2 regions of the Populibacterium corticicola genome follow, and region 2 is predicted to be linked to the other one. Evidence: riboswitches for the same ligand, from Rfam matches in the RefSeq annotation. Region 2 holds a riboswitch; the other holds the start of a gene.
What was found. Region 2 has a riboswitch for S-adenosylmethionine ahead of ACFSYH_RS06890 (methylenetetrahydrofolate reductase). Riboswitches for the same ligand answer to the same signal wherever they lie in the genome.
Positions count from the first base shown of each region.

Region 1: it holds a riboswitch for S-adenosylmethionine, as region 2 does, so the genes downstream of both, ACFSYH_RS13500 (aminotransferase class V-fold PLP-dependent enzyme) here and ACFSYH_RS06890 (methylenetetrahydrofolate reductase) in region 2, are expected to answer to the same signal.

Region 1 covers NZ_JBHUOP010000007.1:5,387-20,168, reverse strand. The annotation lists gene ACFSYH_RS13545 (hypothetical protein) at 1-436, opposite strand, end outside; gene ACFSYH_RS13540 (NAD(P)-binding domain-containing protein) at 538-1,803, opposite strand; gene ACFSYH_RS13535 (GNAT family N-acetyltransferase) at 1,916-2,365, opposite strand; gene ACFSYH_RS13530 (GNAT family N-acetyltransferase) at 2,409-3,074, opposite strand; gene ACFSYH_RS13525 (pentapeptide repeat-containing protein) at 3,426-4,025, shown strand; gene ACFSYH_RS13520 (methyltransferase domain-containing protein) at 4,174-5,370, opposite strand; gene ACFSYH_RS13515 (bifunctional proline dehydrogenase/L-glutamate gamma-semialdehyde dehydrogenase) at 5,433-8,888, opposite strand; gene ACFSYH_RS13510 (LysR family transcriptional regulator) at 9,005-9,907, shown strand; gene ACFSYH_RS13505 (DUF4287 domain-containing protein) at 10,038-10,331, shown strand; gene ACFSYH_RS13500 (aminotransferase class V-fold PLP-dependent enzyme) at 10,573-11,976, opposite strand; SAM riboswitch class IV at 12,132-12,248, opposite strand; SAM riboswitch class I at 12,361-12,489, shown strand; gene ACFSYH_RS13495 (rhodanese-like domain-containing protein) at 12,495-12,920, shown strand; gene ACFSYH_RS13490 (O-succinylhomoserine sulfhydrylase) at 12,923-14,134, shown strand; gene ACFSYH_RS13485 (DUF2249 domain-containing protein) at 14,307-14,600, opposite strand; gene ACFSYH_RS13480 (helix-turn-helix transcriptional regulator) at 14,708-14,782, shown strand, end outside.
Region 2 covers NZ_JBHUOP010000002.1:730,848-745,629, forward strand. The annotation lists gene ACFSYH_RS06860 (sensor histidine kinase) at 224-1,480, shown strand; gene ACFSYH_RS06865 (response regulator) at 1,477-2,193, shown strand; gene ACFSYH_RS06870 (ABC transporter ATP-binding protein) at 2,296-3,030, shown strand; gene ACFSYH_RS06875 (ABC transporter permease) at 3,036-4,934, shown strand; gene ACFSYH_RS06880 (CsbD family protein) at 5,023-5,199, opposite strand; gene ACFSYH_RS06885 (amidohydrolase) at 5,388-6,683, shown strand; SAM riboswitch class I at 6,938-7,044, shown strand; gene ACFSYH_RS06890 (methylenetetrahydrofolate reductase) at 7,052-8,050, shown strand; gene metE (5-methyltetrahydropteroyltriglutamate--homocysteine S-methyltransferase) at 8,128-10,455, shown strand; gene ACFSYH_RS06900 (hypothetical protein) at 10,598-10,801, opposite strand; gene ACFSYH_RS06905 (Ig-like domain repeat protein) at 11,333-14,722, opposite strand.

The DNA.
Region 1 (14,782 bases), on a different contig from region 2:
TCTGTGTCTCCTCATGTTCAGCAATCGCGGTCGATACGATGTGCTGCCCGCGGCGGACCACACGCCAAGACAACCACCCTGCGAGCGCGATGACCCCGAAACTTTGCAGGACGGCGAATATGCGTTGACCAGCAGTGGCGTCCTGCGACCCCTGTTCGCAGCACGGCCCGTCGAGAAGCCCGGTCACTGCTGTGCGCAACGAGGAGTAACCGCCCGAGTGTTCGCTGATCAGGGTCGGGCTCAACACTGTGAGCAGCGCAATGCCAGTGATGCCGATGATGATGAGTGCACACCAGGCGAGGCGTTGTCCCGGGGTCTCTTGCCGCACTGGAGCGTAGTTGGCACCGGCCTTGCGCACCTTGCGGGTGAGGGCCATAGCCCACACGACGGCGAAGGCAACCACACCAAGCCCGACTGCTCCAAGGGCGAATTCCATGATGGCTCCATTCTGCGGTCATCTGCATGTACGCGCATCTGACTGTACCGCGCATGGCGATGGGATCACCAGCAGAGGCCCGGCCATCTATCCGTTGGGGATTAATCTGCGATGAACTGCGCAGCGGCAGTTCCCGCGAGGCGTCCAGTACGGGTGGCTCCGATCGTTGAGGCACCTGCTCCATATCCCGCCAGGTATACGCGGGGGTCTACGAATACACGGGCTCCATCGGTTGCGATACCTCCGTGCGGAGACCTCAGCTTAAGCGGGGCAAGATGTTTGAGCGCAGGCTTGAACCCGGTTGCCCACAGGATCACGTCAACATGTTCGTGACCACCTGGCCAGGCAGGCATGATATCCCCCGCAGCCTCGGCATCCACCCCGGCAAAGACCACTCCATCGGTCGTGATACTGCGGAGAGGTCCACGTGAGATGAGGGTTCCCTGGTCAATTCCTCGCTTGTACTCATCGGTCAGGGCGAGTCCTGTGGCCCCCACAACGGAAAGGGTTTGCAGTCCCGCTTCGGTGCGTTCCCGTACGCGACGTTCTACATCGATGCCCCAGTTCATATCGAACTCGCGGTCTAGGAACACGGGCGCGCGGCGCGTTGACCAGAGGGTGTCGATACCTGCTTCAGCGAGCGGCAGGAGGAACTGCACAGCGCTTGCTCCGCCTCCCACCACGAGTACGCGTTGTCCTTCGAACTCCTGAGGTGAGCAGTAGTCCTTCGTGTGGAGTTGGCGCCCAGCAAAACTCTCAATGCCAGGATAGTAGGGCCAAAATGGCTGGTCCCAGGCTCCGGTGGCATTGATGATCGCTTGAGCAGTCCAGGTGCGTTCGGCTCCATCGGCTCGTCGCGCAGTTATCTCCAGCGGTGCTGACAGGTCATTTTCACGCGTGGAACGCACGCCGGTGACGCGGTAGGGCCGTTGCACCGCGAGCGCGAACTCGTCCTCGTAGCTGCCGTAATAGCGTGACACCACGGCTGACGCTGGCTCTTCCGGGTCGGGTTTGCCGAGTTCGAGGCCGGGTAGGTCGTGGATGCCGTGGGCCTTTCCGAGCGTGAGCGATGGCCACCGGTGCCGCCACGCGCCACCAGGCCCTTCGTTGGCATCGAGCACGATGAAATCAGTCCCCGGTTCCAGGCTTTTGCGAACGAGCGTGTGAGCGGCGCTTAACCCAGCTTGACCCGCTCCAATCACCACGATTTTCACGCGCGTGTTCTCATTGCCGACGATCCTGCCGCGTTCCAGTTCGCCCGTCCAGTTTTCGCTCACACGGGTTGGAACGGCCCGCTTGCGCAGGCTATTCCCGCATCTGTTCTTGAGTCCAACCGCAATCTCACCAAACCAATGTTGCGGTTTCATCGGCACTGTTTCGGTGAAACAGCGAAACAGCGCCGACAGCACCGCAACATCGGATAAAGCAAGAAGCGCATCGCGGCCACGGGCAAAACCGCAGCATGTAGGCGGTGCTGCCCTACTCGTCGAGAAGCTTGACGCTATCGGCGTCCTTCAGGAGCACAAAACCACGCAACGGGGCGGGTTCTACCTCGTGGATTTCAGTGAATCCCTTGGACTCGTAGAAGGCCCGCTGCTCAGGTTCGGTGTCCGTCAGGAGTACGATCTGGCGAATGTCTGTGGATCGCGACAGAATCTCGTCCATCAGCGCGCTACCAATGCCGCTTCGGTGTGACTCAGGATTGACCAGGATGTCCTGCACATAGGCGATTGTCGTGTTGTCACTGATCACGCGCGCCAATCCCAGCAGACTACCGGTCTCGTTGCGTGCGCTCAGCACATAGGTGGAACCTCGCAGTGCGTCCATCAGTGCGTCGGGGTCCTTGGTGTAGGCAACCCAACCGACTGACGCGTAGAGGTCTAGCGTTTCTTCTGGGGTCGGAATCTCTTCCGTTATCACTACACTCATACTCCATTGTGGCCCGTTTCGAGCCACGGCGCAGGTGCAAACGTTATTCTTCCGGTGCCCCGTCAGTGACTAAGTCGCCCGTGCTCTTGAGGAACTTCGGTGGGATGTTCCAGTCCATCTTGGGCATCATGTGGGCCGGATCGATGCGTTCCAGCAAACCCTGGCGGACGTTGGACCATTCCGGTGCGAGAACCGAGAAAGACATCGAGTCACACCGGGAGTTATCAGGCGCGATGCGGAAGCCTCGGAGGGTTCCCTCGTACTGGGCTCCGAGACGTGTGATCGCAGAGATGGAACGGGCGTTCCGAGAATCCGCTCGCATACTCACGCGGTAGATGCCGAGGGTCTCGAACGCATACTGCATGAGTAGGAACTTGCACACGGGGTTGACCACTCGCCCCCACATGGAACGGGCGTAGAAGGTGCGGCCGATTTCTAGGCGCTCCTGTGCCAGGTTGATGCCACACAGTGCAGTCGAACCGATGACCTCGTTGCCGTTCACTGTATCTACGACAGCGAACGGCAACAGATCACTAGCGGCAAGTGCGTCCTCGATGTAGTTGGCCATGCCAACCTCCCCAATTGGGGTCGGCGTACTCATGCCGGACCACAACTGTGGGTCGACAATTTCAGCCAGCGCACCAACGTGCGCTTGGGACAGCGGCTCCAACCGGAAGCCGTATCCCTCGAGGACAATTTCGTGTTGCATGCAGGTATCAAAGCACACGAATGGCACCCTACGGAAGAGGCAAATCTGCGGCGTAAAACACGCCCGATGGCCGCCCTCAAACTCAAGGCCACAACACGGCTACGAGCAACCGAAATCGAGGTGAACAAACAAGCCAAAAACGCCCCTCTCACACGGGGAAACGCAGGTCATCGCGATGCAGCCGAGAGGCGCTAAAAGAGATGTAGAACACGCGATGTTTTACGGTGATTCCGGGGCAAATTTTTTCCATTCGACACCCTCACTCTGCCTCATCGATCCACGCGCTCAAAGTTGAGACAGCGGACCACATTCTGACCCATGCCCGGCAAGTTTGAAGATAGTCTTGAGCGCATGGCGCGCTACCCTCATGAACTGATCGATGGAGACTACATTGAGGGCGCGCTCGCGACCGACATGAGTTTCGAGAACTCCTCCGAGGAAGGCCTACGCATCCTCGACTCAACGTTCCGTAATTGCTCGTTCGATGGAGCTAAGTTTGACCGGGGACACTTCTCAGATGTCCGGTTCGAGTCGTGTGCCGCGCCAGATCTGTCGGTCGTTGATGCGGGTCTCCAAGATGTTTTCTTCGGGCAGTCTCGGCTAGGTGGTGTCCAAGCCTATGGCACATCGTGGACTCGCGGTGGATTCGAAGGCTGTAAGATCACCTACCTCAACCTCCGCCAAGCAAAACTGACCGGTACGCGGTTCACCGGCTGCACAGTAGAAGAACTCGATCTGACATCTGCAACACTCAAAAACGTCGTGTTCGAGGACTGCACGATTGAGCACCTGGTCATGACGGCTGCGACCGCCTCAAAGGTCGATCTACGCGGCGCACGCATCTCCCGAGTCACCGACATCGGCGGGTTGAAGGGCACGATCATGAACGCCGAACAGTTCCTCGATCTGGCACCCTCGTTTGCTCGGCTACTGGGTATCACCCTCAAATAAAACAGCCATGCGCGCGAGTTTGCGCAGCCTGTGACAAGCGCGTTGCTAATCGTATGGTGATTTTCCGGGAATAGGGTTGTCTTTCTTGGTTGGTGATTCCGGAAAACCACCATGTTGGATCAGGCTTAAGCGGCAGAAACTGGAACACTCAGGAGGCACGCTTGAGCAGCACGATCACCTCGTAGTGCGAGGTGTGCGGAAACATGTCGAGCACTCGCGCTTCCACGGGCTTCAGGCTCGGCATGTGCGCCAGATCCTTGGCCAATGTGATGGCGTTGCAACTCGAATACACAACCACATTCGCGGAGCTGGCTTCCAGCCACTGCGCAAGTTCCGTTCCAATTCCACGTCGGGGCGGATTGACGACGATAACCTGCGGACCAGCCCCACGTTCCGTCCCAGCGGGGCTAGTTGAGGCGGTACCAGCAGCACCGTCAGGTCCAGTGGGCTCGCTGGGTTCCGCGACCGCGAAGGCTGTCGCGTCCATCGCGTCGAACGACAGATTTGTGATGCCCAGTTCGGCGGCCGTGGTTTTCGCGGACGCGATAGCGTCCGGGGCGATCTCGATACCCACCACGTGGCCTGCATAGGGCGCCATGTGCAGGGCGAAACCACCCACCCCACAGAACAGATCCCACGCGAGTGCGGGAGACTCGTCGGCAATCCAATCGCGCGCCTGCGCATACAGTGCCTCGGCGATGGGCGTATTGGTTTGGAAGAAACTCTGCGGGCGCAGGTTGAGCGGGACCCCGCCAACGCGCATCGTGAGAGTTTCGCGTTCGGTCAAGAAGATTTCGAGGTCGCCTTCGAGCACCGCTTTGTGTTCGGGTTGGATGTTGAGCGTGAACACAGCGATGTCGGGACGGACCGCGAGCAGCGCAGGCAGGTGTTTACGCAGCCGCGTTTCGGGTTCCCTCGACCGCGACACAAACCGGACCAGGTATTCACCATCCGGGGACTGCATGACCAGCACATACTTGAGTTCACCGCGGCGAGTACGCAGATCGTAAGGCTGCACGCGCGCGGTCGTGATAAAGGCGCGCAGGTCCTCCAGCAGCACCTTCATGTCGTTGTCGTAGAGCGGGCAGTCGTGCAGGTCGACGCCGTTCTGCTCGCCATCCAAGATGCCCAGCACTGGCGCTTCCCAGGTACCGGTGACCACCATCTTCGCCTTGTTCCGGAAACCAGACTCGGCGCTCGGGACCGCTGGAAGCCACTCTAGGTCGGGGTAATCGTGCAGGAGGTTTTGCGCGTGTGCCACCTTGTCCGCGAGCTGCTGGGAATACGGCGTGCGCAGGAGGGTGCATGATCCGCACGTTCCTGCGTCAAAGTGGTGGCACTGCATTGCTCTATTGTCTCAAGCCGGAGGGGCTGACACACGTCAGGTGTCAGCCCCTCCGGGGTATTTCACAGTTTGATGATGGGTTGCACCGTGCCGAATCGGTGTGCGGTCAGCGAGATTGCCTGTTCACGCAGGAACGGGAGCATCTCGATCCGGCCGGACTCGGTGACGGGTTGATCGTACAGGGCAACATCGGGGCGAGGGCCGGTGAGTTCCGCGATTTCTCGTCGGGTGGGGGCGGCGGAGCCAACGAGCCGGACCCGCACGTCGGATAGTCCCGTTGCCCATTCGCAGCTGCTACGCGTGGATACTCGCACCCCGCTACGGGTCAACAGTTGCGCGAGTGCCGGGTGTGGCTCCGCGAGCGACACCTCGAACGTCCCGCGCGCGGCGAGCCCTGCGGCAACAACCCGGAGTAGGTCGGTGACGTCGCTGTGGGTTTCTCCGCCAAACCGGATAATGACACTGGTGGGCAGGTAACGGAACTCGTTGCGTTCAACCACAAGCCCAGACACGTCCTTCATGACCCCGTATTCGGTCTGCCAGGCAGCGTTATCGGAAGCAATAGAACGGCCCAAGCGGTCCAGATCAGCCTCACTGATACCCAACTCGGGTGCGGCCTGCCGGACCCGAGAGACAAACTGAGCCATATCGTCGCAAATCGAAGTGGTTCCCGCTGCTGGTACGCTCTCCCAATCCGTCAACCCGAACAGATAGTTGGGGCCACCGGCCTTGGTGCCCGCGCCAACGGCGGAACGCTTCCAGCCGCCGAACGGCTGGCGGCGCACGATTGCCCCGGTGATTCCGCGGTTTACGTACAGGTTCCCGGCCTCAACGCTGCTAGTCCACTGCGCGATCTCTGCTGGGTCCAGGGAGTGCAGGCCTGCGGTGAGGCCATAGTCCGTCGCGTTTTGCGCGGCAATGGCCTGTTCGAGCGAATCGACCACCATGATCCCAAGCACGGGGCCGAAGTATTCGGTCAGGTGGTACTCGGATCCGGGCGTCACGCCGGTCTTCACACCGGGCGACCACAGGCGTCCGTCCTCTGAGAGGAGGCGGGGTTCGATCGCCCACGACTCCCCCGGTTCCAGCTGCGTCAGCACGTGCTTGAGTTTGCCCTCGGGCGCCTCAATCACTGGCCCTACCTGCGCGGTCGGGTCATCCGGGAACGCTACCTTGAGCCCAGAAACGGCGTCGAGGAGCTGGTTGCGGAAACGCTGCGAACGCCCCACGGACCCAACCAGAATCACGAGGGAAGCGGCCGAGCATTTCTGTCCAGCGTGACCGAACGCCGAGTTCACCACGTCCTTGACCGCGAGGTCCAAGTCCGCGTGCGGGGTCACGATGATCGAGTTCTTACCCGATGTCTCCGCGAGCAACTGCAGGTCGGGGCGGAAGCTCTGGAACAGTTCGGCGGTTTCGAACGCCCCGGTCAAGATGAGCCGGTCCACGCGCGGGTCCGACACGAGTACCTGCCCGAGTTCGCCTTCGGAGACGTGCGCGAGTTGGAGCACGTCACGCGAGACGCCAACGCTGTCGAGCGCCGCCCAGAGTGCTTCAACCATGACCGACCCGCACCGGCTCGCCTGCGTTGCCGGTTTGATGACAACGGACGACCCCGCCGCGAGCGCCGCGAGTGTCGATCCTGCTGGGATTGCGATGGGGAAGTTCCACGGCGGGGTGACCACCGTGAGTTTCACGGGGATGGCGCGGGCTCCGTCGAGTGTGTCGAGGTCCTGTGCGAGTTGTGCGTAGTAGTTGGCGAAGTCGATTGCCTCGGAGATTTCCGGGTCTGCCTGTTCGATGGTTTTGCCGCATTCGCTGGCGGCGACCTCGATGAGTTGAGCGCGCCGTTTTTCGAGTTCGACGGCTGCTGCGCGCAGGACGCTCGCTCGTTTTTCTCCGCCGAGTGCGGCCCACGCTGGGGCCGCATCGACTGCGGTGGCGAGAGTGGCCTCGAGGGTTTTGGCGTCCGTGATGGTGTGTTTGCGCACGGTGTCCACGCCGAGCGTGGACTGCGGGATCGCGGCGATGATCTGCCGCGCCCACTCCCGGTTTCCGGGTAGCGCAGGGTCGGTGTCCGGGGTGTTCGCAAACTGCGTGTGCTCGTGTGGATTGTCGACGAGTCGGTTTTGCAGGCGGTTCGGTTCCGGTACCGTCTCGTCCACGTGGGCGAGGGAGGTCTCGAACCTGGCGCGTTCGCGGGCGAAGAGTTCTTCGTTGCCGGACAGTTCGAATACTGCGGACATGAAGTTGTCCTGTGATGCGCCTTCTTCGAGTCTGCGGATCAGGTAGGCGATGGCCACGTCGAACTCCGCGGGGTGCACGACCGGGGTGTAGAGCAGGAGGTCGCCGACGGTGCGGGACACGGCTTCAGCTTGGGCCTCAGCCATGCCGAGCAGCATCTCGAACTCAAGCGCACCGGGTACGTCTCGCACGCCGCGTTGCGAGGCCAGCAGCCAGGCGTGGGCGATGTCGAAGAGGTTGTGTCCGGCGACTCCCAGCCGCACGTTTGCCACGCGCTCCGGGGTGAGTGCCCAGTTCAGGACCCGCTTGTAGTTGGTGTCCGCCTCCTGCTTTGAACCCACCACGGCGAGTGGCCAGCCGTGCACCGCTGCTTCGACGCGTTCCATTGGGAGGTTGGCTCCCTTGACGAGCCGGACCTTGACTGCGGCTCCGCCTCGTGCGCGGCGGCTGGCTGCCCAGTCTTGGAGTCGCTGCATCGCGGCCATTGCATCGGGCAGGTAGGCCTGCAACACGATTCCTGCTTCGAGGCCCCGCAGTTCTGGACGGTCGAGGAGCCGGGTGAACACCTCGATCGTCATGTCGAGGTCGCGGTACTCCTCCATGTCGAGGTTGATGAATTTTTGGCTGGGGTGAGCGGCCGCGTACTGGTAGAGCGGGAGCAGTTGTTCGATGACGGAGTCTGCGGCTTGTTCGAACGCCCACGGGGAATGTGGGGCAACCGTTGAGGACACCTTGATGGACACATAGTCCACGTCATCGCGTTCGAGGAGTCGCTTGGTTCCGTCGAGGCGCTTCGCGGCTTCGCGTGGCCCAAGAACGGCTTCACCGAGGAGGTTGACGTTGAGTTTGCGGCCGGTTTGCTTCAGCGCCGCGATGCTGCGGCCCAGTTTGGCGTCGGTTGCATCAACGATGAGGTGGCTGACCAGTTGGCGCAGGACCCGCTGGGCGGCGGGAACCACAACTTGGGGTGCTAGATGGGAAACGGTCGCGCCGAGTGTGACTGCGCTGCGCAGATACCACGGAAGGAACTGCGGGGTATTCGCGGCAAGCTTCCTGAAGTTCCCAGCTGCGATGTGCGGATCTTCGGGTCGAATTACTCCGTCAACGAACCCGACCGTGAAGTCGAGTCCGCCCTCTTCGCTGAGGACTCCCGAGAGCAGGGTTGCGGCGGTGCTCGCTTTGATCGTGTCCGCGGTGGTGAGCCATTCGTGGACCAGTGAGGTTGTCTGGTCCGCGAGGGCTTGAGCGTCTTTGCTGAGGTTGCGCAAGGTCACTCCTTTTATGTCATAGTGTCATCTTCTCTATCAGTGTGAAAGGTGATTCACTTTAGGTAAAGTGAAGTTTTTTAATCGATTTCGTTTAGTGCTTCTACATGTTTGGATTGGGTGCAATGATCGACGTTCGACGCCTGCGCGTACTGCTTGAACTGCAACGACGCGGAACCCTCGCGGAGGTGGCCCTCGCTCTTCACCAAACCCCTTCCGCCGTGTCCCAACAGTTGGGGCTGTTGGAGAAGGAGGCCGGGGTCGAACTACTGCGCAAGTCGGGCCGGCGCGTGCAACTCACTCCAGCGGCGCACACCCTGGCCGCCTATGCCGCACAGATCATGGACCTACTCGAACAGGCACACACCGAGGTCGCTCGCTCTGACTCAACTCTTAAGGCAACCGTCCGGGTCGCTGTATTTCAGTCTGCCGCGTTGGCGTTCATGCCGCAGGTTTTAACCATTCTCACCGAGGAACACCCTGACCTTCGCGTCACCATGACGCAGCGCGAACCAGAGACCGCACTGCGCGAAACCTGGACGCGCGACTTCGACCTCGTCATCGCGGAACAATATCCCGGGCATGCTGCCCCGTGGCACCCCGAACTCGACCGTGTGGAACTCACCACCGATGCGCTCAGGTTGGCCATCCCCGCCACGGGTCCTGCGTTCGCCGCAGTCGAGAGTTTGTGCGATGCCCACAATCTGCCCTGGGTGATGGAACCACGCGGAGCAGCCTCGCGCCACTGGGCGGAACAAGCCTGCCGAACCGCGGGGTTTGAACCTGACGTGCGCTTTGAAACCGCGGACCTTCAGGCACACATGGCCCTCATCTCGTCGGGCAATGCCGTGGCGCTGCTCCCCGGACTGATGACTGTATCTCGCCCGCCTGGAATCAAGCTCCTGGAGCTACCGGGAAACCCGCGGCGCACCATCTTCACGTCCGTGCGGGAGAACTCAAGCACCCTGCACTCCATTTCGGAGATCAGGCGCGTACTCGCCCAGGTCACCCACGACCTCGTGGCGTGAGGCGCAATCACCTGGAACACAGGACGGCGCACCAACGCGCTGGGCCGAGGCAGGCGCACGATACCGGAATCCGTTGTGACGCCTCGTACGGTGCGGTACGTTGTAGTTCACCTACCGAAGGAGAGCTGTCATGTCATTCCAGGCCTACCTCGACACGATCGAGAAGAAGACCGGTCTCACTCCGCGCGAACTACTCGACAAGGCAAAGGCCCGCGGATTTGAAGGCCCTGGCGTCAAGGCCAGTGAAGTCATCACGTGGCTCGCGGAGGATTACGGGCTTGGTCGCGGTCACGCGATGGCGCTCGTTCACGTTATCAAGAACGGACCGAAGATCGACTCAAAGCACGTCGGGTCTACGGGCAGCCACCGCGACGAATCGGACACTCTCTGGCTGGACGGAATCGCCACAAAACCTGGCCAGTGACCCGAACCCCACCGCTCTCTGGAGTTCTACCGCCCTTGTTCTTGTACTCCCATTCGTCACCGTGCTGCCCGTGCTCTTATTCTCAAAAACTTAGAAAACTGTTTAACACGAGCATAAAAATGTGCGACGCTGGCAACCCCAAGCAACCAGCGCCGCACAAGCAAGCGCCCCGGAAGTTCTGACACAAGCCACGCACTGCCGGATGAGAGGGACAAGCCAACCGGCTCGTCGTCCATGAGAATCAGGCGTTTGCGCCTGCCAGAGCCGCAGCAGATGGAGCCGGCCCACAGGCCGACACACCGCCCAGAGCCGCAGCAGCGGTCGCAATCAGACCGTGCAGACCGGAGTTCGCGGGAGTCGGACGCGGATCGTCCTTGACCGCCCAGCAACCGTCCGTGACCTCGTAGTTGGTATGTACGCCCTCTGCAACCCAAACACGTAGCGCGTGGATGAGCCGGTCGACCTCGGCAATCGTCGTGCCCACTCCAACCGATGCGCGGATCGCACCTGAGTCGAACCCCAGGCGGTTGAGCAGCGGGTGAGCGCAGAAACGGCCATCTCGCACACCGATGCCGTGCTCCGCCGAAAGGTATGCGGCAACCAGGCCGGGATCGCAGTCGCGTACCGCAAAGGTCACCACCCCAACCGGATTGACCGCGTCCTCCCAAGCACGCACGATACGTATGCCGTCGATGGACTCAAGTCCTTCGACGAGCCGGGCACGCAGCAGATTCTCGTGCGCCTCAAGTGCACCCTCCGGCAGCGCTGCGAGCGCCTCGCATGCGGAGGCGAGCGCCGCGGCGCCAATAACGTTTGGCGAACCGGCCTCGTGACGGGCCGGAGCGTTGGTCCAAAACACCTCATCCACGGTGACCTGGCGGACCGCTCCGCCACCCGCAAGGTATGGGGTTCCCTGATCCAGCCAGTCGCGACGGCCCACTAGGGCTCCCGCACCGAATGGTGCATAGGTCTTGTGGCCAGAGAATGCGACGTAATCAACTCCGGTTTCCTCAAGTGAGAAGCGGCGATGCGGCACGAGTTGCGCACCGTCAAGAACCACGCGTGCACCAGCGGCATGCGCGATGGCAACGAGATCGGCGACGGGCAGGGATTCTCCCGTGACGTTCGACGCGCCGGTAGCGGCGACGAGCGAATAGGATTCGCGGGCCAGTTCAGTGCGTAACAGGTCTAGGGTTTCGGCAACGGATGCGCCACCATACAAGACGGTCGCGCCACCCACTGCAGCCTTCCACGGTAGGAGGTTCGCGTGGTGTTCAACGTCCAGTACGAGCACCTTGCCGGGTTTCCCATGTTCTGCGGGAACGCAACCAGCAAGGAGGTTCAGGGAGTCGGTCGTGTTGCGGGTGATGATCGTGACGTCATCTCCCCGTGCGCCCACAAAGCGACCGATGGTCTGACGTGATTCCTCGTACAGGGCAGTGGATACCTGCGAGAGGTACCCTGCGCCGCGGTGCACGGATGCGTAGAGCGGAAGGATTTGGTTGACGCGATCCGCAACCACAGTCAATGCGGGCGCAGAGGCGGCGCAGTCGAGGTTCGCGTAGGTTACCTGGCGTCCGTCAACCAATGGCACGAGCGTGTCTGATCCGACGACGGGCAGACACGGCGCAGCAAAGTCGTTCATGTTCGTCTCCAACGTGTTGGGGACCCACCCCTTCGCCGCACACAACCTCTCACCGCCCACCTCCGGGGTACACGAAATACCCCGCTCGCCGAGATCGCTCGTTGTGCGGGCGCATTCGGCAAGGCGACGTGAAGGGATGCGTGTCTGTGCGACGGATCCCGCGCTTGTTTCGTCACCGGTTGGTGCGAAACCCGGTCTTCACCCGGAGCACCCCACCGCAGGTGGAGGGTTGCCGTCCAGCAAGCCGGGGCTTGATGCTGGAACTCATGACCTACATATAAGGTTCTTGGTCGAGCGGGGTGAGTGTCAACCACTCGACGAATTCATCTCACATAATGACCACCGTGTCTCAGATTCATGGGGTCCGTGACATATCATAGGTAACGACCATCCAGAGCGGCTGAGTGACTTGGCACTATGACGCCGCAGCAACCCCCTGGCATACCGCCACGCCGGAAACATCCGGAAGAGCGAAACATCAGGTGAGGGTGCTACCGCCATGACCGATGGAGGAAATCATGACATACGCAGGCGACCTGACCCCACAAGAGGCTTGGGACATTCTCGAGTCCAATCCCGAAGCAGTCCTCGTGGACATCCGCACCGAAGGGGAGTGGCAGCAGATCGGCGTACCCGACCTGACCCCGCTGGGCAAAGACGTCCACTTCATTGAGTGGGTCACCGCATTCGGGCCAAACGTACATTTCCTGTCGCAGCTCGCCAAGATCGGCGTCCAGCCCGGAAGCGAAACTCCCGTAATCTTCCTGTGCCGTTCAGGCAACCGCTCAATCGGGGCCGCCACGGCGGCGACCGAAGAGGGATATCTCAAGTCGTACAACGTCCTCGAAGGCTTCGAGGGCGATGCAGACATTTACGGCCAGCGCACCATCAACGGCTGGAGACTTCGGGGCCTGCCCGCCACCTCTTACGCCGCCGGGGAGTAGCAGTGGGATACCCAAACAACCGGGAACTTCGTCCTCGCACGATCGGCGTTCGCGGAGGTCAGGCACGCTCCGAGTTCGAGGAAACCTCCGAGCCGATCTATCTGACGCAGGGTTACGTCTACGGCAGCGCGGCTGAGGCAGAGGCCGCATTCAATGGCGATATCGACCGGTTCATCTACTCGCGTTACGGAAACCCCACGGTCCACACGTTCGAGGAACGACTACGGCTCATTGAGGGCGCAGAAGCGTGTTACGCCACCGCCACCGGAATGTCCGCGGTGTTCACCGCTCTTGCCGCGGTTGTCCAGCAGGGCTCGCGCATCGTTGCCGCGCGAGCGCTGTTCGGCTCGTCGCTCGTGATCTTCGATGACATCTTCGCCCGCTGGGGTGTGCAAACGGATTACGTCGACGGCCACGTCATCGAGCAGTGGGAGGCCGCGCTCTCGACCCCGGCGGATATCGTGTTCTTCGAGACCCCGTCCAACCCCATGCAGGACATCATCGATGTCCGTGCGGTCAGCGAACTCGGACACAATGCCGGGGCACTCGTGATCGTGGACAACGTGTTCGCAACACCGATCATGCAAAAGCCGCTCGAGCTGGGTGCGGATATCGTCGTGTATTCCGCGACCAAGCACATTGACGGACAGGGCCGCGTACTCGGTGGGGCGATCCTTGGCCCGAGCGACTACATCGAGGGCCCAGTGCAGACGATGATCCGCAACACCGGGCCGTCGCTGTCCCCATTCAACGCCTGGGTGCTGCTCAAAGGGCTGGAAACCCTTCCCATCCGCGTAGCCGCGCAAACAGAGAGCGCGCTGAAGATCGCGCAGGAGCTCGAGAACATCGACGGCATCACGAACGTTCGCTACCCGTTCCTGCCCTCACATCCTCAGTATGAGTTGGCGAGGGCACAGCAGACGGGTGGTGGCACGGTGGTCACCTTCGATCTGGTGGCCCCGGAAGGAGCCTCGCACGAGGAACAGAAGAAGCGGACCTTCCGGTTCCTTGATGCGCTCGAGCTCGTGGACATCTCGAACAACCTCGGTGATGCGAAGTCGCTGATCACGCACCCTGCCACGACCACGCATCGCAAACTCGGGATCGAGGGGCGCGCAGCGGTGGGCATGGCGGAGACCACCGTGCGGTTGTCCGTTGGGCTGGAGGACCCGCTCGACATTCTCGACGATATCGTGGCAGCGTTAACCGCCTAGTTGGTTTATTGCCGACGATCCTGCCGCCCCCTGGCACCTCCCGCACGTCCATTACATAAGACAAAAACGGTTGTGCCTATGCATCATTCATGCATAGGCACAACCGTTTTTGTCTCAGTAGTACCCTCAAATCGTAGGACGCAGGACCGTCCGGCAAAAGTCCGGCCTGTGACTAGTTGCGAACGAACTGGATCTTCCAGATCTCTGGCCCGCGCTCAATGTACTCCACCGCGAAAACACCCGGTTCGCGCTGTTCAAGTTGTGCGAGCAATGGCTTCGGATCGTGGGTTGCCTGGATAATCAAGCCCCGTCCCGGCTTCACACCGGCCAGCGCTCCAAAGATGGTTGCGTGCCGGATCTCATGCGGGATGAGTTGCACGTTGAGTTCTGGGAACGCAACGGCATCGTGCTCACCACACGCACATCCGCCTGTGGGCTTCTCCGTGATTTCGATGTCCTCTGGCATGTCTACTCCTTGAATTGTTCGAGAAATCAGGATCTCGGATGGACTGGCATGCAATCTCACACCTAAGTCCTGTCCCTTGATGCTTTTAATTTATTACAGTTAACTCCGTGGAAAATAATCGAGGGTTGTCGATGACTGCGAGCACGCGAAGGACCAAGCGAGGGCGAGCGCTCTCTCCGTCG
Region 2 (14,782 bases):
TTGGATAACACTTAGGTAGGGGACTCCTTAATCCCATGCCTACGGGGGCAAGGGTCGCCGACCATTGGTCGGCGGCCCTTGTTTGATCCGCTCTCCAGTCCTTCACGGGCCAGCGCAGACTGTGTTATCCCTTGACGCCTCAGATGGTCCGAGACCGCGACGCCACCAGCGTGGCGCCTTCCCGGGCACAGGTAGCGAACCGCCACTACCGTAGACTGTTTCCATGCACGGCCCAACGGCGTCCGCCCTCGCACCGAGGCCTTCCTCACGACAGCCCACCACCACCGAACTGCTCAACGCCATCGCAGTGTGGGTTCTGTCGGCCCTGATCATCGCCGTGGTTCCCCTACTGGATCAGATCGATCACGAGGCCGACGGCCTCTACGACAACATCCAGCCTTGGCAGTTCATCGTCGTCTGCATGGTCGTCACCCTGCAATCAGGCGCGTTCCTCCTGTGCGCACGGCGACCAGAGACAACTTTCATGGTCGTCTTACTTCTTCCCTGGCTGATCTGTCTCGCAGCACCCAGCGCACTGTTCAACGCCTCCACGCTGGCGGTGCTGGTGGCCAGTTTCCATCTGGCGCTGCGCCTTCCGGCGAGGCGCACCTGGAACTACCTTGTGCTGGGCATCGCCTCGCTTCTGGCCAGCCAAACAATCAACGATCTGCGCGTCGACCCGCAGCAGGACCTGGTGCCCGTCAGCCTGCTTGCACTCATGCAGGCGGCCTCGTCCGTTGTCATCCCCGTCCTTATCGCACAGTTTGTCGCCGCTCGCCGCGAGAGCAAGGTGGCTCACGCCAACGAACTGTCCGCACTCAAACGCGAACGAGGAGCCATCATCGATGCGACGGTGGCGCGGGAGAGAACCGCCATCAGCAGGGAACTGCACGACATAGCCGCACACCACCTGTCCGGCATCGCGATGATGTCAGCGGCGATGGAACACCTCGTCACCACCGATCCCGAAGCGGCCATCAGCTCTGCGCGCCACATCCGCGAACAAAGCACAGCAGTGCTTGCTGACCTGCGTAAGCTGGTCGGTCTACTGCGAGAGGAAACCCCCAGCACCCGCTCCGTTGAATCGCTCGTCTCCATCGAGGACCTGATCGCCGAGCGACGTGCCTCAGGCCAAGAGATCGAGTTCCTCCCGCCGGAGGACACACACGCCCTCGGGCAGGGCATTGGCCCACTCGCACAGATGGTCGCCTACCGCATGGTCCAAGAGGCACTCGCGAATGCGGCACGGCATGCGCCGGGTGCAGCCTGCCGTGTCGAGTTCGATCCAAGTGATGCCGGGATGCTGACAATCCGTGTCGTCAATGACAGCCCCGCGCGATCAACGCCCTCAGAGACGACCGGCTTCGGACTCTTGGGCATGCGAGAACGCGCCGAACTGGTCGGCGGACAACTAGTCACCGGCCCGCTGCCAGATGGTGGATGGATCGTGGACCTGAGACTCAACCGGGAGACCATATGACCCATCCACTCACAGGCGGGGATGGCAGCATCCGGGTCCTCGTCGCAGATGACCAACCACTCGTCCGCGCCGGTCTGTCAGCTCTCCTCAACGCCGAGGCGGATATCGAGGTGGTCGGGCAGGCCAGCGACGGACGGGAGGCCCTCGCCCTGGTGGAGACACTAAAACCTGACGTGGCCTGCGTCGATATTCGCATGCCGCATATGGACGGCATCTCTTTGACCAGAGAACTCAACGCAGCGGGGAGGGAAAACCCCGTCCCCGTACTGATATTGACCACTTTCGATATCGACGACTACGTCTTCGGGGCGCTTGAGGCAGGCGCCTCAGGCTTTCTCCTCAAAGATGCCGATCCGGCGGTGATCGTTCATGCGGTGCGGCAGGTTGCGGCAGGGCTCGGCACCATCGATCAGACCCTGACCCGCCGAATCATGCACGAGTTTGTGCAGCGGCGTAGGCTGCAGCCAGTCAGCGGGACAACCGCCTCCAGTGTCCTGACCCCACGTGAACACGACATCCTCCTGCTCCTTGCCCAGGGAATGTCGAATGAGGAGATCGCCGTGGAACTCGTCGTGGAGCTCTCCACAGTCAAGTCCCACATCGCTCGGATGCTTCCGAAGATCGGAGTCAGGTCGCGCCTACAAGCCGTCGTGTGGGCCTACCAAAACCATATTGTGGATGTTCCGCCGCCAACCAACGTTCCCTCCTCCTAAAGTTGTAACCGCGTGAGTTCCATAGAAATCGTCTAGTTACGCGGCCCCAGGATTTCTAGCGTTGTAGAGGTAATCAACCCCTCACAACGAAAAGAAATCATCATGACCGTTTCTCACACCGCGCTCCATTTCGACCACGTGAGCCGGGTCCATTCGCTTCTGGCCGCCCCCGTTATCGCACTGCGCGACGTGACGCTCACAATCCCACACGGCAGTTTCACCGCGATCATGGGGCCGTCAGGCTCTGGGAAGTCAACGTTGCTCCACTGTGCGTCCGGACTTGATCAGCCGACTGGTGGGCGAGTCATCGTGGCCGGGACTGACGTATCGTCGCTCTCGGAGAGCCAGACCACCGAGTTTCGCCGCCGCCGGATCGGATTCGTCTTCCAGTCCTACAATCTCATCAAGCACTTGAGCGTCAAGGAGAACATCCAATTGCCGCTCTGGCTCGATGGCCAGCCCATCGACTCCGCGTGGATCGCGTATCTGCTGTCCGCAGTCGGATTGGAAGGCGTCCAGGATCGGCGTCCCGCAGAACTCTCGGGTGGACAGGCGCAACGAGTCGCCATTGCCCGAGCGCTGGTGGCTCGCCCAGCCATTGTGCTGGCCGATGAGCCCACCGGAGCCCTCGACCGACGCACCGGGGACAACATCCTCAATGTACTGCGCGCAGCAAGCGACACGCTCGACCAGACGCTGGTGATGGTGACCCACGATCCACACGCAGCATCATTCGCTGACCGCGTCGTGTTCCTAGCTGACGGTCAGATCGCCGGAGACATGCCCGGCGGCAATGCCGCGCAGATCTCCACGGCTCTCGTCGGGTTGGACCGGTGAGCGGCATGTTGAACTGGGGTGTTTCCTCGATCAGAAGCCGGCTCACCCACACGATCGGGCCGTTGATAGTGGCGATGTTGGCCACGGCGATGCTCGTCTCCTGTGCCGTGTGGCTTGAATCCGGGGCTCGGACCCCGATCGGCTCCGACAGTGCGCCCATGCTCGTCCCCGTGGTCGCGTCCTTTGCCGGGACAACCCTGCTGATTGTCGTCTTGATCGTGGCATCCATGTTCGGAGCCGCGCTACGACAACGTGCTGAGGAGTTCGCATTGTTGCGCCTGACAGGTGCCACCCCACAGCAGATCAGGAATCTGGTAACCGCGGAGGTCCTCGTTGTCTTTGCCATAGCCGCGCCCTTTGGCGTGGCCTTGGGGCATGTGGGGGCCAACGCCCTGACCCCTGCACTGCGTTCTTCCGGTGTCATCGCGGAGAGCTTCGCGGCATCTCATTCACCGTTCGCAGCTCTGGGTTCCCTTCTCGTTCTAGTGCCCAGCGCGCTGATTTCCGGTCGCCTGGCCGCCCGAAGGGTGGCAACCGGAGTCGCGGCGCAGTACCTCGTGGAAACTTCAGTTGAGGACCACACCGTGCCACGCACGAGGTTGCGAGTTGCCTTGGTGTTTCTATGCCTGGGGGTACTGGCCGCCACCGCTCCCTTCGGGTTTGGCGGCCTCATGGGAGCCGCCTCCGGTGCAAGCGCAGCGTTTCTGTTGATCACCGCAGCCGCGTTGGGAGCGCCCACCCTGGTTCGAGGCATCGCGCAGAAGGCCACGCTCGTTCTTTCTCAGCGTCGTAGCGGATTGTCGTTGATCGTAGCCACCAATGCCCGCGGACACGGTAAAAGGCTCACAACCGCGATCATTCCCCTGGCGCTTGTCATCGCGATGGGAACCATTCAGACAAGCTCTGACGCCATCGTCTCCACCGCTGCAACCGAACAATACGCCGATAGCCTGAAGGCTGATGTCGTGATCACGGGAGCGGCCATTGACTCGCACGACATGTTGACGACAGTCCAGGCTATTGAGGGCGTCGCCACAGCGGCGTCCAGCACCCTCGTCCCAGCCTCGGTCAGAACCGACGATGACGACGACCTCCCCTTCCTGGAACGTCTACTGTGGGAACCCACGGCCATCAGGGTGGTGAACGGCGAGATATCCGCTCTCGTTGATCCCCAGGTACGCTCGGGTTCGCTCAACAGCCTGGACGATCCCAACACGGTCGCAGTCAACTCAGACCTTCTCTTTGCCACAGGCAAGGGCATAGGCTCCACGTTGGCGGTGCGATTCAACGGCCAGGAGGAGGTCACGACTCGTATCGTCGCGATCTATGAGCGAGGCTTGGGACTCGGCGACATCATGACGAGCGCTGATCTCTCCGGAATGCGCACCGAAGGCGTTCAGACGGAGGTGTTCGCCATAACCGAGGAAGGGTTCGCCGCCACTGATCTGGTAGATGAGTTGCCCACGACAGGCTGGCGGGTGCAAACCGGCGCACAGCATCTCGAAGCCGTTTCCTCATCTGCGCAGTCGCAGTCGGATCTCTCCCGGATCCTCATATTGGTGCTCGTGTGCTTCATCGCAGTCGCCGCGATGAACACCCTCATGATGCTCTCTGGTGCACGGCACCCTGAACTGGCGTTGCTTCGCACCATCGGCACCTCGAGGAGACAGGTCCTCGCGATACTCGGGGTTGAGGCGCTGTTGGTGGCGCTGAGCGCTTGGGTTATCGGGGTGCTTACGGTCGTCCCGTCGATTATCGCGAGTTCGTGGGGGCTGCTGGGGCGTGTGCTCATTGTCGTGGACTGGCCCGTGTTCTTGACCTTGAGCGGAGTCATCGTGTTCATCGCATACGTGGGCGGCCTTCTCCCGGCGGTGGTTGCGTTCTCCCGACGCGGGACCCGTTAGCAGAGTCCCCTGCGCAGACGGAGGCCCGCACCATCAGGTGCGGGCCTCCGCGAATTCCTAGATCCCTATCGGGGCGAGGACAGGCCAGTCAGTTTCCGCCTAGGGCGTCTTTGACCTTCTCGCCAGCTTGCTTCAGGTTTGCCTTGGCCTGGTCGAGTTTGCCGTCCGCTTCCAACTCTTCGTTGTCAGTCGCATTCCCGGCCGTTTCCTTGACCTTGCCCTTGAGTTCTTCAGCAGCGTTGCTGATCTTGTCGCCGATTCCCATAGGCAATCTCCTTAGGTTCTGGGGTCTCCCCCGTGGAATGGTTCTTCCATGTTGCCTCCGCCCGGTCCAACGCGCATCTTCGGTGGGCAAAAGTCACCCGGAACGCCATGAAGTTTTTGGTATACCAAATTGGACCGAAGGTGCGTGGCACTCTCCCCTGAACGCAGCTCCAGTATTAGCCTTATGCAATGAGCATCTCGGTATCCTCACCCCGTCCAGTTACACCACTTGCCCCAGCAGCACGACCCGCTGGGAAACATGTCGCCGACGCACGGCCGCTTGAGGTGCGCAATGTTCGCCCGTGGGGTGGCGATGCCGTGGACCTGACGGTTGTGGACGGCACAATCACCGCGATCACGCCACATGCGGCTCACACCTCTGACAGATCCGATTCCGCGACAACACAAGCAGATCGAACCATCAATGGCCGCAGCTTGCTGGCGCTGCCAGGATTCGCGAATGTCCACGCCCACTCCGACAAGTCATGGTGGGGCAAACCGTGGCAGCCATATGGCGGGGTCGCCACCACGCAGGGTCGCATCGAACATGAGCGCGAGCATCGTGACCGCCTCGGAATTCCAGGCGTTCAGACCTCGACACAGGTCCTGCGGGAATACCTACGCCACGGCACCACGGTTCAGCGCACGCACGTTGACGTAGACACCGGGGTTGGCCTGCGCGGCATCGAAGCGATCCGGGAGGCGAACCAAGCCCTTGGAGAAACCATCGTCACGCAGATCGTCGCCTTCCCCCAGGACGGCGTGCTGCGCCGCCCTGGGGTGCTGGAACTTCTGGATCAAGCGGCTACGGCTGGAGCAGATTACATTGGCGGCCTTGATCCGGCATCCATTGACCGTGACCCCGTGGGCCAGTTGGACGGGATCTTCGCGATTGCCGAGCGGCACGGCTGCGGCATCGACGTTCACCTACACGATGGTGGCGAACTCGGAGCCTTTCAGATCGAGCTGATGATTGATCGCACGATTCGCCACGGCCTGCAGGGCAAGGTCAACGTGGCGCACGGTCTTGCGCTCGGCCAGCTTTCCACCTCGCGCCAAGCCGATCTGATTGCCGGCATGGCCGAGGCCGGCGTGTCAGTCACGTCCGTCTCGCCCATCCGGGTCGCACCGCTTCCGCTACGCGAACTGCTTGAGGCTGGTGTCGCCGTTGGCCTTGGCACCGATGGTTTCCGCGACTTGTGGGGGCCATATGGGGACGGCGACATGTTGAAGGTCGCACTCAAGACTGCCCAGGTGTGCGGTCTGCGTTACGACGAGGACCTTGCCCTCGCAGTCGAGCTTGCGTCCTCACGTGGTGCTGCCTTCGCTGGCGTGGCCTCGCACAATCTACAGGTCGGCGACCGGGCGGACATCGTTCTACTCGACGCCGAGAACACGATGGATGCCCTGACCCGCACTCCTGCACGTGAGTTTGTGGTCGCGGGAGGCAAAGTGGTTGTCGCAGACGGCGAACTCTTGGTCTAGCAGACCCAGCACGGCTGGGTCACGAGACAGGCTGCCAAGGCCCCGAATCGTCGGCAATCAGACGAAAGACTGTCCGCATGGCGGACATAATGACCGTCGCACAAACAACTTTTCCAACCATTTCAGGTCAGTATGAACCACTGAAAACGCATGAATATGCGGTTTTCATAGGTCACTATGCGGCCATGACAATGCCCGTATAGTGGACGGGAAGTTGCTCAAACATCGAACGCGTCGCAGACTTAAGAACACCAGATCCATCCAGAGCGGTCGAGAGTCCTGGCTCGATGACACCGCAGCAACCCCCTCCCAACGGAAGCCTCCAACGGGAGAAGGGTGCTAACGCCAGATTCGATGGAGTAATACCAATGGCTTCCTTTGACGTATCTGCGGCTGCACGCGGCTTCGCTCGACCGACGCTGTCGTTCGAACTCATGCCTCCGCGCAACCCCGACGCTGCGCCAAAATTCTGGAATGCGGCCCGCAAGCTCGTGGAGGCGCATCCAGACTTCATTTCCGTGACCTACGGGGCTGCGGGGAACGATCGCAACACCGCCCGCACGGTCGTGGAACGACTCGTCAAGCACACCAATGTTCTCCCCATCGCACACCTGACCTGCGTGGGCGCAACCAGGGACAACGTCGCAGACACGATCGACGACTTCCTCTCCATCGGCGCACGCACCTTCCTCGCACTGCGCGGAGACCCGCCGAGGGACCAACCCGACTGGCAGCCACCGGCTGACGGCGTGCACTCGTCGGCAGAACTGATCGAACTCATCCGTGAGGTCGAAACCAAGCGATGCCACGCAGACGCGCCTGCGGCGCTGCGCGGCGCGGCCAAGCCACTGACCATCGCAGTGGCAACCTTCTGCGAAGGCAACCGCGACGCGGGCACCACCCGCGAACAGGAGGTTCTGCGTCTGCTGGAAAAGCAGGAGGCCGGAGCCCACTTCGCAATCACCCAACTGTTCTACGAGGCAGACTCCTACACTCAGTTCGTCGAGTTGGCGCGCCGTGAAGGTGTCACGATCCCAATCCTCGCGGGCATCTTGCCCACAACGGACCCCAACAGGCTGCACCGCGTGGAACAACTCACCGGAGTCACTGCGCCCACCGCTCTGCTCCGAGACCTCGAATCCATCGAGAGCCCTCACCTGCGCCACTCACGTGGAATCGAAGCGTCCGTGGAACTGGCTCGGGCAGTGCTCGAGGCCGGGGCCCCTGGCCTGCACATCTACACCTTCAACAAATACGAGCCCGCACTCGATCTGCTCGAAGGCCTACAACTCGGCAGTCTGCTCGCACCCAGCGATTCAGGCCTGACCACAGGAGCACAGGTCGGGGCGCTTCCCGTCTCCCTGTGATCGTCTGACTGCGCTCAGAGCCACATCGCTCACGACCACATCAACCAGCCATCTGCAACCATCAAAGGCAAGGAAACATGTCCACCTCTGCAATTCCATTCCCAAAGGCCTCCGTTCTCGGATACCCGCGTATCGGTGAACGCCGCGAACTCAAGCGCGCTGTCGAGGCCTTCTGGGCAGGCAAGACCACGGTCGAAGAACTTGAGGTAACCGCAGCCGAGCTGCGTAAGTCCACCCGCGAGCGCCTTGCCGAACTCGGTTTGGGCCGGGACGATGCCTCCATCCCCGAGTCGTTCTCCTACTACGACCAGGTAGCGGACGCCTCGGCAGCGTTTGGCGTTGTGCCGGCGCGCTTTGAGTCGCTGCGTAACGCTGAGGGTGGCCTCGACCTTGCGGGCTACTTCACCGTTGCGCGTGGTCAGGGCGAGAATCTGCCGCTCGAGATGACCAAGTGGTTCGACACCAACTACCACTACCTCGTGCCAGAGCTTGGTCCAGACACCACGTTCAAGTTGGTGGGCAGCCAGTTTGTGGACCAGTTCCTTGAGGCTAAGGAGCAGGGTTTTGTGACCCGTCCGGTTGTTGTTGGCCCGGTCACCTACTTGGCCCTGTCCAAGCCTGCTGACGGCGTTGCCGCGGACTTCAACCCGCTCACGCTGCTGCCGCAGATTCTGCCGGCGTATGTTGCACTGCTTGAGCAGTTGGCTGCGGCCGGCGCTCCGTGGGTTCAGTTTGAGGAAGCCGCACTGGTCAACGAGAACCTGTCCGCATCCGCCGATGAACTGCGCGGCGCTCTTGCAACCGCCTACGAGGTTCTGTTGGCTGTTCCGCAGCGTCCACAGGTTGCCATTTCCGCGGCTTATGGTGGTTTGGACCCGCTGTTCGGCGCGGTTGTTGCTACCGGCGCTGACGCGATTGCGATTGACCTAGTGAAGGGCGCTGTTCCAGCGACCGAGGGCCTGGACCTGTCCGGCGTGACCATCGCCGCTGGTGTGATTGACGGACACAACATCTGGCGGGCAAACCTGTCCGACAAGCTCGCTCTGCTGGAGCGCGTGGAATCGCTTGGCGCAAAGTCGGTCACGGTCACCACCTCGACCTCGTTGCAGCACGTGCCGTACACCCTGCGCAACGAGTCCAAGCTCGACACCGAACTGAAGTCGTGGCTTGCGTTCGCTGAGGAGAAGACCCAGGAGGTGGTCGCCCTCGCTCAGGGCCTGACCGAGGGCGCGGCAGCAATCGCCGAGCAGGTGCAGGACTCAAAGGATGCGTTGGCTCGCCGCGCGGGCGCTGCCGGTGTGAACGTTCTGGCGGTCCGCGAGGCCACGGCAGCGCTCAAGCAGTCTGACTTCGACCGTGAGGACGCCGAAGCACGCCGGGTGGCTCAGGCTGAACGCCTTGGCCTGCCAGCGTTGCCAACCACGACGATCGGTTCGTTCCCGCAGACCACCTCGATCCGTAAGGCTCGCGCCGCCCACGCCAAGGGTGAGTTGGTTACCGAGGGCTACGAGCAGGCTATGCGCGACGAGATCGCCCAGGTCATCGCCCTTCAGGAAGAGATCGGCCTGGACGTGCTGGTTCACGGTGAGGCTGAGCGTAACGACATGGTTCAGTACTTCGCTGAACTTCTGGACGGTTTCGCAGTCACAGAGAACGGCTGGGTTCAGTCCTACGGTTCCCGCTGCACCCGCCCATCGATCCAGTGGGGCGATGTTTCCCGTCCAGAGCCAATGACGGTGCGCTGGGCCAAGTACGCTCAGTCCCTGACCCGCAAACCGGTCAAGGGTATGCTCACCGGTCCAGTCACCATCATGGCGTGGTCGTTCGTACGCGATGACGTGTCGCTGCGCGAAACCGCGAACCAGATCGGCTTGGCCCTGCGCGATGAGGTCAACGACCTTGAGGCTGCCGGGATCGCCACGATCCAGGTGGACGAGCCAGCACTGCGTGAGCTTCTCCCACTGAAGAAGAAGGACCACGCGGACTACCTCGACTGGTCGGTAAACTCGTTCCGCCTGTCCACCTCAGGCGTGCGCGTGGACACCCAGATCCACACCCACCTGTGCTACTCCGAGTTCGGTGAGGTCATCGACGCGATTGACGCCCTCAACGCTGACGTCACCTCAATTGAGGCGGCTCGTTCCCGCATGGAGATCCTGCCCGAGCTCGCTGACGCTGGGTTCTCGCGCGGCGTTGGTCCTGGCGTGTACGACATCCACTCCCCTCGCGTGCCCTCCACCGAGGAGATTCAGGAACTGCTCGAACTCGCAGTGAAGTCGGTCGACCCGAACCTGCTGTGGGTTAACCCCGACTGTGGTCTGAAGACTCGTGGCTACGAGGAGACGACCGCTTCGCTCAAGAACCTTGCTGCGGCCACGTTGAACGTGCGCGCACAGCTTGGCTGATTGGGCGTAATTCGTGGCCTGAAGTGGTTCAGGGTCACGCGCTGTAGTTGATGTGTTCGGTGGAGACCGACGGGAAACCGTTGGTCTCCACCCTTTTGTTTGGGCTGTCTGGGTCAGGGTTGCCGGGCAACGGTGGCGGCGCTCAAAGGTCTGAGCAGGCTTCAACTGATCCGGTCAGGGACCGTGCCCACTCGCTGATCTGGGCCTGGATCGTCCGCTGCATGGGCAGATTCACGGTGACGGTGACGCCGGCTTGGGATGCCTGAGGGAAGCACTCGTCCAACTCGATGAAGTCCGCCGAGACCACGTCAGTTGGGCGGAATGCTGGCTGCGCGAGTAGCGTCATGGTGTCCTTTGTCTGGGAGCGTCACGTGGGAAGGCGCCGATTTTCGGCGGGAGATTCCATGCTAGGGCACATTTGGCTCGCTGGTTTATGGCCATGGTCACCCTTGCTGATTGCCGACGATTCCCCGCCTCCCTGCATCGGCTTTTTAAGCCGTTTGTGGTCGGGGTGGGCAGCATACGTGTGACGAGGTTGACGCAGCGTTCCCCGTCACACTGATGACTAAACGGGTAGGCATAGCAGACATGAGCAGATCGTTGAGGGGTCACGCCAAGCACATGAGATCATTCCGTCGCTGGTATCAGAATCGGTTCGTCTTTCATCGCATCCTGATTCCATGACCAGCGCCTCCGTTTAAATTCTGAGTCTCGGGTGAGGTTCTTTGGCTTAACCGTGTGAACCTTCTAGAAGAACAGGCGAGCTCGCAGTACTGCGAGCTCGCCTGTTCTTGTGTCATGGTCGCGAGAGGGCCTGCGGCTCAGAACGTCGAGGACTGTGCTCCGAGCACCTACCTCGTGTTCTGCGGTTGTTCCTCTATTTCACGCGAACCTTTGCGATGGCTGAACCTTGAGCCTTCAGAGTGGTGCTGCCGAGGTAACGTACAGTCACTTTGGCGGTACCCTTCTTTTTGAACGTAGGCAGCTTCACCTTCGCAGTTCCTTGCTGCCTAGCCTTCAAGGTGACGGTTTTGACCGTCTTTCCATTTACGCGGATCTGTACCTTTCCAGTCGGTTTCACGGAGGTTCCGGGGACTTTGACCCTGATGGTTGCAGTCAGTGCGGTGACAGCGCGTTTGGCACTGCTCTTGGAGAGTTTGAGCGTGACTTTGGTCTTCGCTTTTGCCACCGAAAGAGTCTTGGTTACCTTGGCGGCAGACGTGGTTGAATTGCCCAGATACCTGGCTTCGACTTTGTGCTGTCCTACCCTCAGGGCCTTCGACAGGTTCACGCTCGCCACGCCCTTTGCCGACAGGTTCACGGTCTTGAACTTCTTGCCGGCCACATAGAACGTGACTTTTCCAGAAGCCGCCTTGCCGTTGCTCTTCACCGCGGCCGTGGCCTTACGAGCCACTCCATAACTGGTGTTTTTGACGGTCAGTGCTGCATTCGCAGTCGACTTCGTGATCGTCACGGAAGACGTTGCCGAGGCTGGCGCGGTGCGCTCGTTGCCGAGGTAACGGACCTCAACCGTGTGTTTGCCCACGGAGAGCGACTTTGACAGTTCAACGGTGACGGTTCCGTCTGCGGCCAGGGCAACTGTCTTGAAGGCCTTGCCGTCAACGGATATGGCAACCTTTCCTGTCACCGGAGCACTGCCGGACTGCACCTTTACCTTGATCTTCGCGGCGTTACCGTGAGCGACGTTCGTCGTGGACAGGGCCACCTTCGCCTCACTCAGGTCCGCTTTGATGACGTCGCCTAGCGCAAAGCTACCAGTGAGTGCCACCGGCGGCTTGAGGTAATCCTGGCTCGCGCCTGAGCTATACCACCATGCGCGAATATCTGGGCTCAAGAAGTCAATGAACTCCGCAGGGAATGAGTTTGGGTAGGTTGTGGCGTTCGCTGGGTTAGTGTACTTGCGTCCAGCGAAGTCTGGGGCCAGGTTGAATGTCGCTTGACCTCCTGTGGTGTGAGCGCTGAATGGGAAGGTTGCCACAGTGACTCGCTCGAACTCGGAGCGTTCGCCTGCACCATTGACCCACTGCACATCAAAGCTCAGGGTACCGGTGCCGGTGCCGTCTGCTTCCAGCACTGGGTTGGCAAAGATGAACTCGACTGGAGCGAGAGTGCCGTACGGGATGTATTGCACAACGCCATCCCATGAGGCGTAGGCCTTGCCTGTCGCGGCGTGGTGCCAGCCGGTGCCGTTGGTGAACGTGAATACCGAATCACTGTCGAAGGCAGCTCCGTTGAAGCCGTACTTTTTGGAGAAGCTCTTTGCGTATTCGGAGATGCCCCAGGAGAACTTCGCCGATTGGATGCTGCGCGCTCCGTCTGGAGCGCTTGTCACGGTTGGCTGCTTTGGGGTTTCAGGAGCCGTTGGGGTCTCGCCACCGGTGTTGTCATCCTCATCTGGGTCTTCCGGCAGGACTTCGCCATCTTCTGGAATGTCGCCAACCCGGTCGAGTATGCTCACTCGATCACCCCAGAATGGGTGCGTGACGTAGGCTCTCTCAGTCTCTTGGTCCACCTCGACCGCCCACACGTTGGCGTTCATGCTGCGAACGCCGTAAGGGGCGTCAGGAGCGATTTTGTCAGTGACTCCGAGGTCGCCGAAGTCAATGGTTTCCAGCACCTTTCGGGTTACCGGGTTCACCACGCTCAGGGTGTTCGACAGCCCATTGGTGACAAGAAGCAATCCGGTGGCATCCACGACAGCCATATCGCGAGCCGTGTTTCCCACGTCGATTTTCTGTGCGATCACGGAGCGGTCTTGCGTGTTGATGACCTTGACGCTCCAGGTTTCCCCATTTTTAGCGTTGAACAGTGCAAACAATCGATTGCGCTCAGCATCGAAAGTAAGTTGCTTCACCTTGGCTGCGGTTATGGAGAACCCTTCAAGGTAGGCGGATGTCTTCGTGTCGAACACGATGATCTTGTTCAGTACGGAACTTGCCACGTATAGACGGTGTGATGCTGCGTCAAGTGCAAGTCCTGACAAGTCAGCCTGGTTGCTTTCCGGAACACGGTACTCGCTGAGTTCTTCAGTTTCCACGTTCAGTGCGTAGAGCGAGTCAGATGTGGTGCGATCTGACGTGGCTGCGCCAAAGTAGAGCACTTGGGCATCTGCGTCAAGAGTCAGGTTTTCTCCGTAGCGTGGAATGCCCCTGATCTCTTTGACCACTTCTTTTGTGTCAGTGTCGATGATGGTGATCGATGCAGTCTTCTCGTCATTGCTCTGTCCACGGTAGTGCAGGACGTAGAGTCGGGAAGCCTCGGTATCGATCACGAGTTCCTCCGGTTCTGCGGAGGTTGAGATCTTTAGGTCTGCCACCGCACCGGTCTTTGCGTCAAAGTAACCGATTCCTGCTTTCTCTGGCGAGTACGACGCAGCATAGTTGAAGGGAATCCACACCACATCGTGCTTGGCATCCCACGCTAGACTGCGTGGAGTGTATCCGGCATCCATTGTCGATCGGTATCCGTAGATCGCGTCTTCCGGTATTTCTGGTGGGGTTGGTTCGCCCGTACCAGGTTCCTCAACCTCTGGGGCCGGGTCAGTGCCTGGGGTGATGCTGAAGGTAATTGGCTCCAGCGCACTTCCGGCATCGCGTTTTACAGGGGCTTCGTCGTCTTTGGACGCGTAGTGCGCGAGGTAGGTGGTTCCTGCTTCGGTGATAGCCACGGGAACGTTCGTCCAGGTAAACGTGCCGTCTTGGGCGCTCGGCCCAATGTGGGTGAGGTCGAGCGTTGCGATGGCTACGTTACTGCCCGCCGTAGTGGGCAGTCCGGGGACCGAGGCATATGAACTGCCGGCGACGGTCTCTGCGATGAGGGAGCCGGTGTTTCCGGCGAGCACGATCCGCGGGTTTCTCAGGTAGAAGTAGTTGCCTGGTGTCTTACCGACTTCGCCGCTTTCTGGAATGACCCCGACCCGCACGGCCCCTGAGAAGTTGATCGTCCCGGTTTTGGTTTCCTGATCGTAACCAGATTTTGCGGTGTCCACCCGAAATAGTGCAGTGGTGTTGCCCGCTGACCAGGCTGCGGGTTCGTTTGCTTGACGATCACTGTCAGAGAAAACGCTGAGGTAGGTGGCATCTATCCCCCAACTCATCTCGCCGTTGGTTACATTCAACGCTTCAGCCTGGGCAGGGGCTGCTAGCCCCACCAGTGTCAGTGGTGCGAGCAGCGCGGTGGTAAGCACTACGGCGAGTGCTGCACCTGCTTTTCGCTTGAAGGTGTGTCGCACGGTCTCTACTTTCATTGTGTTAAGTCTCCCGGAGTGGTGCTTTGTTCCTGCGATGATTTCCGACGATTTCTCGCC